2 regions of the Kocuria sp. PD6 genome follow, and region 2 is predicted to be linked to the other one. Evidence: predicted binding sites of a transcription regulator. Region 2 holds the regulator's gene; the other holds the start of a gene.
What was found. The regulator HspR, encoded in region 2, represses chaperone genes until heat shock. The targets are predictions, from matches to a motif close to AAGTTGAGTCNNNNNGACTCAACTT.

Region 1 (4,208 bases), on a different contig from region 2:
ATCTCGCTGTTGTTGCTGCTCATGGTCTTCCGCTCCATCCTGGTCCCGGTGATCGCCACGCTGGGCTTCCTGCTCTCCGTGCTCGCGGCCTTCGGTGCCGTGGTGGCCGTGTACCAGTGGGGTTGGGGTGGCGCCGTGTTCGGCGTGCACGATCCCGGGCCCATCCTCAGCTTCCTGCCCACGCTGATGATCGGCATCCTGTTCGGCCTGGCCATGGACTACCAGTTGTTCCTGGTCTCCGGGATGCGCGAGGCCTACGCCCACGGGCACCCCGCGCGCCAGGCCGTGGTTTACGGCTTCAAGGCGGGCCGCTCCGTGGTCACCGCCGCGGCGATCATCATGATCTCCGTGTTCGCGGGCTTCATCTTCGCGGACATGGCCATGACCCGGCCCATCGGCTTCGCACTCGCGATCGGCGTTCTCCTGGACGCGTTCGTGGTGCGCATGCTCCTGATCCCCTCGGTCATGCGTTTGCTGGGCGAGAAGGCCTGGTGGCTCCCGCGCTGGCTGGACAAGATCCTCCCGCACGTGGACGTCGAAGGTGAGTCCCTCGCCGTGCAGGGTGCCGGGCAGTCCGGCACGGTCTCCGCGGGCGACGCCGCCGGGTCCGCCCCCGTCACCGGTCGCCATCGCGCGGTGTCCGGGAAGCGCCGGGGAAAGTCCGGTCACGGGCAGCACGCCGCGACCGCCGCCGTGGCCACCGCGGGTGCGGCCGGTGCGGCCGGTGTTTCCGGTCGGACGGCGTCGCACGGTCACCGTGCCGGGGTCGGCGAGCGGACCCACGGTCATGCCGGGAACCACCGCACCGCGGCCGATCACCGTGCCACCTACCACCGGGGATCCGAGCGTCGCTCGGCCGCGCAGCACCATGCCACCGGGGCCCCTCTCGGTGCCGTGGCTGATGACGCCCAGCGCCGCGGTGAGCTCGCGGGCGCTGCCGAGAATGGGGGCTCCCGCGAAGACACCGCAACGCCCGGGACCGCGGGGACCCAGCGGCGTCGCGGTCGGCACGCGGCGGCTTCCACGAGCACGTGCATCGCCGAGGATCGGGCCGCCAAGCCGGCCGCGGACGTGATCGTGCGCGCCGCGGACCCGGTGCTGCGCGCCACGAACCAGGCGTTGCGGGTGCTCCCGGATGTGCTGGATTCCGAGGAGAAGCTGCTCGAGTCCCTGGCCGTGCGCGGCGAGGAAGCGGCACCGCACAAGGCGATGCACAAGCGCGCGAGCTTCGAGAAGGTCATGGTGGCCGGGTACCCGGTCATCGTCGCGCGGCCCAAGGCAGCCATCACCCGGGCGGACGCCCCGGTGGTCGTGCACTGGCACGGCGGCGCGTACGTGAACCCCATGACCACGGTGCACTGGCGCTGGATCGACGCCCTGATGCAGCGCACCGGGGTCACCGTGGTGGTGCCGGGCTACGGGCTCGCCCCCGATCACACGGTGGACGAGGCGCTCGAACTCGCCGACGGCGTGTGGGACCTGGCCCGTTCGTTCGGCCCACGGGTCTTCCTATCGGGTGACTCCGCCGGCGGTGGTCTGGCGTTGGCCCAGGCCATGCGACTGCGGGACGCGGACGATCTCGGCGTGGCGGGTCTGATCCTCATGGCCCCGTGGGTGGACACCACGGTGACGAACCCCCAGATCGAGGCGTACCGGGACGCGGACCACATGCTCGGTACCGACGGCGCTCGGGCCGCCGCTCGTTGGTGGGCCGGCACACGGGACGTCACCGACCCCATGGTGAGCCCCGCCTTCGGCGACGTGCGCGGACTGCCCCGCACGTTCGTGCTGCAGGGTGACCGGGACATGCTCTACCCGGACACCATGGAGTTCGTGGCCGAGCTGGTGCGAGCAAACGTCGACACCACCGCGGTGGTCTGCGAGGGCGGACCGCACGTGTACGCGCTCATGGTCTGGTCCTCCCGCGCGTCCGAGGACCTCGACCACGTGGTGCGGTGGATGAACCGCTGACCCCGCGGTGAACATGAGTGTGCCCCGCAGGGTGACCTGCGGGGCACAGCCATGTCATGGGGCGGTGAGCCCCCGATTGAGCAGGCTTGTTCCGACCGGGTGGATTCGCCGGTCAGCGCCGGTGAAGGGCCGGTCCTGATCGGCCCTGTTCAGTCCTGCGACCCCTCGGATTCCTTCTGCACGTTCTGCGAGCGGTCCTCGTCCGAGCCCTTGCCGTGCTCCAGGACCACGTTGTCGTGGTGTTCCTGGCCGGTGGCCACCTGGATCTTGCGCGGCTGGGACTTGGGGGACACGGGGATGGTCACGGTCAGCACGCCGTTGTCGTACGCGGCGGTGATGTTCTCCGTGTCGATGCCCTGGCCCAGGTTGAGCTGGCGGACGAACGAGTGGCTGCGGCGCTCGCGCACGATCCACTTGGTGTCCTTCTCCGCGGAGGGCAGACGACGCTGCGCACGGATGGTCAGCAGCTGACCGTCCACGTCCACGTCCACGCTCGTGGGATCGATGCCCGGCAGGTCCGCGGCAAGGTAGTAGTTGGCGCCCTGACGGTAGAGGTCCATGGGCATCTGCTCCAGGCCGTTGCGGCCGGAGAGGACCTGGTTGGCGAAGTTCTGGACCTCGGAGAACGGGTCGAATGTAGCCATGACGATTACTCCTTCACTCTGCGGCACCCACGTGCTGTGCCCCGCGAACCGGTCGATTACCCGCGTGGAGCCATCACGTTTCTTGAGTCTCTGTGACTCAACAACGTCTAATGTAGCAGGCTGTCGGCGGAAGTGCTAGTCATTGACGCACGAAAGCTGAGTGGCACTGACTCAAGCAGCGGGCGGGCCTGTCGCAGCGGCGTCGGCGGCGCGTAGGATCGAGCCACCAGTGACACCCGAACGCTCTGAGGAGGCCCCCGTGCCCAAGGCGAAGAAGAACGGCCACGCGCGTCAGGACGAGATCCCGTCCACGCTGCAACGCTCGGACGAGAAGGCACAGGACACGTTCGCGCAGACCTACGACTCGGCGCAGGAGGAATACCACGACGACGCCCGGGCGGCGCGCACCGCGTGGTCGGCCGTCAAGCACACCCACGAGAAGGTCGGGGACCACTGGGAGCCCAAGGAGCACAACGGGCCCTCGGACGACAGCGCCGAGAAGGGCGGCCTGAACTCGGAGGACACCGCCGGCGGGGTGGACGCTAACGCCAGCAAGGAGCACCTGTACGAACTCGCCCAGGAACTGGACATCACGGGACGCTCGGACATGACCAAGGACGAATTGGTCGAGGCGATCGACAAGGCCAATCAGAAGAAGACGCGCGAGGCCCGCGACTGAGGTTCACAGCTCGGCGGGTTCATACCCTGCGGGTTTATGACTGCTGGCCTGCGATCGGTGGGGCTACAACTGGCGGGCCAGGAAGACCGAGGCCGTGGTGGCGTCGTGGAAGGAATCCACGGGCTCGTAGCCGCGCTTGCGGAACATCGCGATCCCCTCGGTCATCTCCTCGTTGAGGGAGACCACGGCCGTGGTGGCGCCGAAAGCGCGCACCTTGTTCTCGAGTGCCCGCACCAGGGTGCGCGCGTGGCCCTGTCCGCGGTGTTCCGGGGTGACCCAGATCCGGCGCAGTTCCACGCGGTCGTCGTCGAGTTTGCGCACCGCGCCGCACGCGATGACCGAGCCCGTGACCAAATCCGTCATGAGGAAGAAATCCCCGTGCGGCGGAGTGACGTCCTCCGGGCCGGTGACCTCGGTGAGTTCGGGATCGAAACCGCCGTCGATCCGGTTGTTCAACTCGCTGAAGTACGCGCTCAGGGCGCGCAGCGTGTGCTCACTGGCGGCCTGACCCTCCACGATACGAACCGGTGCGGTGACGTTCATCCCACCATGGTGACACCTTGGTGTGCTGTTCACCAGCGCCCGTGTCATGTAGCTTTCGTTCGTGACCGAGACCCGCCCCGGCCCCAAGCCGCGTATCTCCATCCTGGTTCCCACTCCGCTGCTGATCACGGAAATCACGGAACCCGCTGCGCATCGCAACCGTAGTTCCCACGAGTCGGACGTGCACATGCACCCCGGCGGGCAGGGGCTGTGGGTGGCCCGGATGGCCGGGTCGCTGGGGGCGGACGTGTCCGTGAGCGGGCCGTTCGGCGGAGAACTGGGCTCGCTGATCCGCACCATGCTGGACGGGCTGGGCATGCAGGTCAATGCTGTGCGCTACGGGTACGGCAACGGCGGATACGTCTACGACC
Region 2 (4,208 bases):
CGCTGAACTGGACGATGCTCAACATGGGGTGGGCGTTCAACGTCCTGGCGATCGGGCTGTTGCTCTACCTGCTGTACATCGCGGTGTCCCGCTACGGGCGGATCCCGCTGGGCCTGGACGGGGACCGGCCCGAGTACTCCACGGCGTCGTGGGCGGCCATGCTGTTCGCGGCGGGGATCGGGATCGGGATCATCTTCTTCGGCCCTTTCGAGCCCATGACCTACTTCCTGTCCCCGCGCCCGGGTTCCGCGGACCCCGGCACGGTGGACGCTATGAAGAAGGCCTCCGCGCAGGCCGCGCTGCACTGGGGGCTCAACGCGTGGGCCATCTACGGTCTCGTGGGCGTGGCGGTGGCCTACACGTCCTACCGGCGCGGACGCGTTCCACTCATGAGTTCCGTGTTCGCACCGTTCTTCCACAACGGCAACACCGACAACCTGGCCGGCCGGATCATCGACATCCTGGCGATCCTGGCCACCCTGTTCGGCACCGCGGCGTCCCTGGGCATCGGTGCCCTGCAGATCGGGCGCGGTGTGGAGATCTTCACGGGTCTGGGCCCCTCGGGCAACGCCGCGGCGGTCGTCATCATCGCGGCGCTCACCGCGGGGTTCATCGCCTCGGCGGTCTCGGGCGTGGCCCGCGGGATCCGATGGTTGTCCAACATCAACATGGTCCTCGCCGTGGGTCTGGCACTGTTCTTCTTCGTCCTGGGACCCACCGCGTTCCTGCTCAACTTCGTGCCCTCCGTGATCGTCACGTACTTCGCCGAGCTGCCCACCATGCTGTCCGCGTCCATGTCGGACGGCCCCGAGATGCAGGCGTTCCTGTCCTCGTGGACCACGTTCTACTGGGCCTGGTGGGTCTCCTGGGCACCCTTCGTGGGGGTCTTCGTGGCCAAGATCTCCCGGGGCCGCACCATCCGCCAGTTCATCCTGGGGGTGCTGTTCATCCCCTCGTCCATCGTGGTGATGGCCTTCACGGTGCTCGGCGGGACCGCCATCCACCAGCAGATGCAGGACCACGCGATCGCCCCGGACGGCACCGCGCAGACCCTGCCAGCCCCGGAAGAGATCTTCTTCACCGTCCTGGACGGCATGCCCGCGGCCGGCATCATGGCGGGAATCGTGGTGCTCATGCTGGCCATCTTCTTCATCACCACCGCGGACTCCGCCTCCGTGGTGACGTCCCAGATGTCCCAGCGGGGCAACCCGAACCCCAAGCGGCGGATCACCGTGTTCTGGGGACTGTGCATGGCCGGGATCGCCGTGGTGATGTTGTTGATCGGCGGACAGAACGCGCTCACGGGTCTGCAGAACCTGATCACCGTCACGGCCCTGCCGTTCACCCTGATCATGTTCGCCATGGCCGTGGCCTTCCACAAGGACCTGCGCCGGGACCCCATGGTCATCCGCGAGCAGTACTCGCGCTGGGCGGTGGACAAGTCCGTACGCCACGGCATCGACGAGTACGGGGACGACTTCACGTTCTCGGTGGAACGCGCCCCGGACAGCAAGTGGGCGGCGGGCGCGGACTTCGACTCGAGCGCCCCGGAGGTCACCGAGTGGTACCGGCGCACGGACGAGGACGGCAACCCCGTGGCCTACGACTACGAGACGGGCGAGTTCACCGATTCGCACGACGTCGTACACCCCGGCGAGCGCGCGGCAGCGCCTAGGGTGGAACCCGACGCACCCTCCACGGACCCCGAGAGAAAGTAGCCCCGCATGTTGTTCCTGGCCCGCATGGACGTGGTCTTCCCGGAATCGATGACCGACGAGACCAAGGCTGATTACCAGCACCGCGAGAAGGCCTACTCGGGTGAACTCCAGCGCACGGGTGTCTTGAAGGGCATCTGGCGCGTGGTGGGCGAATACGCCAACTACTCGATCTACGACGTCGAGGACAACGACGAGCTGCAGACCGTCCTGTCCGGGTTCCCCATGTTCGCGTACATGAACGTCAAGGTGACCCCGCTGGCCAAGCACCCCAACGCCACCACGGACGACTTCTTCGACGGCAACACGATCCAGGAGTAGTCCTTCGCGGTACCCCCGGATGACGAGATCCCTGCGGCCCTTCCCGAGAGGAGCCGCGGGGATCTCGCCGTTCGCGGGTCGTCTACTTCTGCGAGCCGCGCAGCTTCGTGGTCGACGACGACGTTGCATCCCGCCGCGCGGACGCCGCGTCCCGGCCCGGGGCCGTGTCCCGGCCCAGTATGGCGTCCCGGCCGGTGGCCGCAGCCTCGGGCTTGGCCGGGCGGTAGAGCATGAGCGCCTGGGACACCTTGCGGGGTGAGCGCCGGGTGCCACGGGCCATGCGCACCACATCCCCGGCGGAACCGGCGGTGAAAATCATGTCCCGCTCCTGCCGCGCCCGGCGCTCCCGTTCGAGTTCCTCGGACAGTTCCGTGACCCGGGTCTGCAGCGCCTGCACCTGGTTCTCGAGCTGGATGATGCGCTTGATCCCTTCGAGGGACACGCCCTCCTGGGAGAGCTCCTGGATCTGACGCAGTTTCTGCACGTCCAGCTGGGAGTACCGGCGGGCCCGCCCGGAGGCCCGGGACGGGGTCACGAGACCCATGCGGTCGTACTGGCGCAGGGTCTGGGGGTGCATGTCCGCGAGCTCCGCGGCCACCGAGATCACGAACACTGGCTGGGTGAAGTCGATGGCCATGTCAGAGCGCCGCCTCCTCGCTCAGGTTCGCGCGGGGGTCGAAGTCCTCGGTGGCCCGCGCGAACTCCTGCAGGGCTTCCCGTGCGGCATCGTCCAGGTCTGCCGGGAACTGGATCTGCACCGTCACGATCATGTTGCCCGTGGTGGACCCGGACGTGAAGCCCTTGCCCTTGACACGCATCCGGTGCCCGGACGACGTCCCCGCGGGGACCCGCACGGTCACATGGCCCTCGTCCAGCGTGGGCACCTGCACGGTGGTCCCGAGTCCGGCCTCCGCAGCGGTCACCGGGATGTCCACGTGCACGTCCTGGCCCTCGCGGGTGAAGAACGGGTGCTCCTTGACCTTGACGGTCACGAACAGGTCCCCGTGGCCACCGGGCCCCGAGTGTCCCTTGCCCGCGATCTTCAACCGCTGCCCATCCTTGACGCCCTTGGGCACGCGCACCGTGGTGGACTGGCCGTTGCCCCGGCGCAGTTTCACCGTGGTGCCGTTGTACGCGGAACGCAGCGGGATCGTGGTCGTGGTGTGGATGTCCTCACCCTTGGCGGGCGGTGCCTGGTAGCCACCGAATCCGCCCTGACCCCCGCCGAATCCACCCTGGCCGCCACCGAAGCCCCCTCCGAACCGCGAATTGCCGCCCTGGCCGCCGAACTGCGCGAACAGGTCCTCGAACCCGCCACCCCCGGAGGTGGAGTAGCTCCTGCGGCCACCGCCGCCGTTGAACAGACCCCCGAAGAGGTCCTCGAACCCGGCGCCGCCAGCGTTGCTCGCGCCACCGGGGCCACCGGCGGTGAACCGCGCCCCGGAACCCATGGCCCGGATCGCATCGTACTGTTTGCGTTCCTCGGGGTCCGACAGCACCGAATTGGCCTCGGTGATGTCCTTGAACTTCTTCTCCGCGGCCGCATCCCCCGGGTTCTGGTCCGGGTGGTACTTGCGGGCCAGCTTGCGGTAAGCCTTCTTGATGTCCGCCTGGGATGCGTCCTTGGAGACGCCCAGGACAGTGTAGAAATCTTTGTCGATCCAGTCCTGACTGGCCATGACGCCTCCTTCCTCCTGGTACTTCCCTGTGTGACTCGGGGCGGGTCCCGTCATGCGGACCCGCCCCGAGGAATTTCTTGCGTTACGGCTTCGTGGCCACGGCCACCTGGGCCGCCCGGACCACTCGAGCGCCCACCCGGAAGCCCGAGCGCAGCACCATGGACACGTGGTCCTGTTCCACCTCGTCGGTGGGTTGCTGCAGCACGGCCTCGTGCACGGTGGGGTCGAAGACCTCCCCCACCTCCCCGATCCGGGTGAGGCCCTTCTTGCCCAGGGCGTCCTCGAGCTTGGTCGCGATCGCGGCGAACGGGCCGTCCTCGAGGTCCCCGGCCTTGCGAGCGGCGTCGATGTCGTCCAGGACCGGCAGCAGCGCGGTGATCATCTCGCCGGAGACGAAGTCCCGCAGCTGATCCTTCTCCCGCGCGGTGCGGTTCTTGAAGTTCACGAACTCCGCCTGCAGCCGACGCAGGTCCTCGAGGCGCTCGTCCGCGAG

Region 1: the regulator HspR is predicted to act here: its motif matches at 2,769-2,793, upstream of Q9R22_RS08265 (Hsp20/alpha crystallin family protein).

What each region holds. Positions count from the first base shown of each region.
Region 1 is NZ_JAUZUS010000007.1:73,234-77,441, forward strand. Features, by position in the region: gene Q9R22_RS08260 (MMPL family transporter) at 1-1,971, shown strand, start outside; gene Q9R22_RS08265 (Hsp20/alpha crystallin family protein) at 2,121-2,615, opposite strand; gene Q9R22_RS08270 (ChaB family protein) at 2,875-3,294, shown strand; gene Q9R22_RS08275 (GNAT family N-acetyltransferase) at 3,358-3,837, opposite strand; gene Q9R22_RS08280 (1-phosphofructokinase family hexose kinase) at 3,899-4,208, shown strand, end outside.
Region 2 is NZ_JAUZUS010000005.1:193,857-198,064, reverse strand. Features, by position in the region: gene Q9R22_RS06580 (BCCT family transporter) at 1-1,718, shown strand, start outside; gene catC (muconolactone Delta-isomerase) at 1,725-2,036, shown strand; gene Q9R22_RS06570 (heat shock protein transcriptional repressor HspR) at 2,119-2,673, opposite strand; gene Q9R22_RS06565 (DnaJ C-terminal domain-containing protein) at 2,675-3,715, opposite strand; gene Q9R22_RS06560 (nucleotide exchange factor GrpE) at 3,798-4,208, opposite strand, start outside.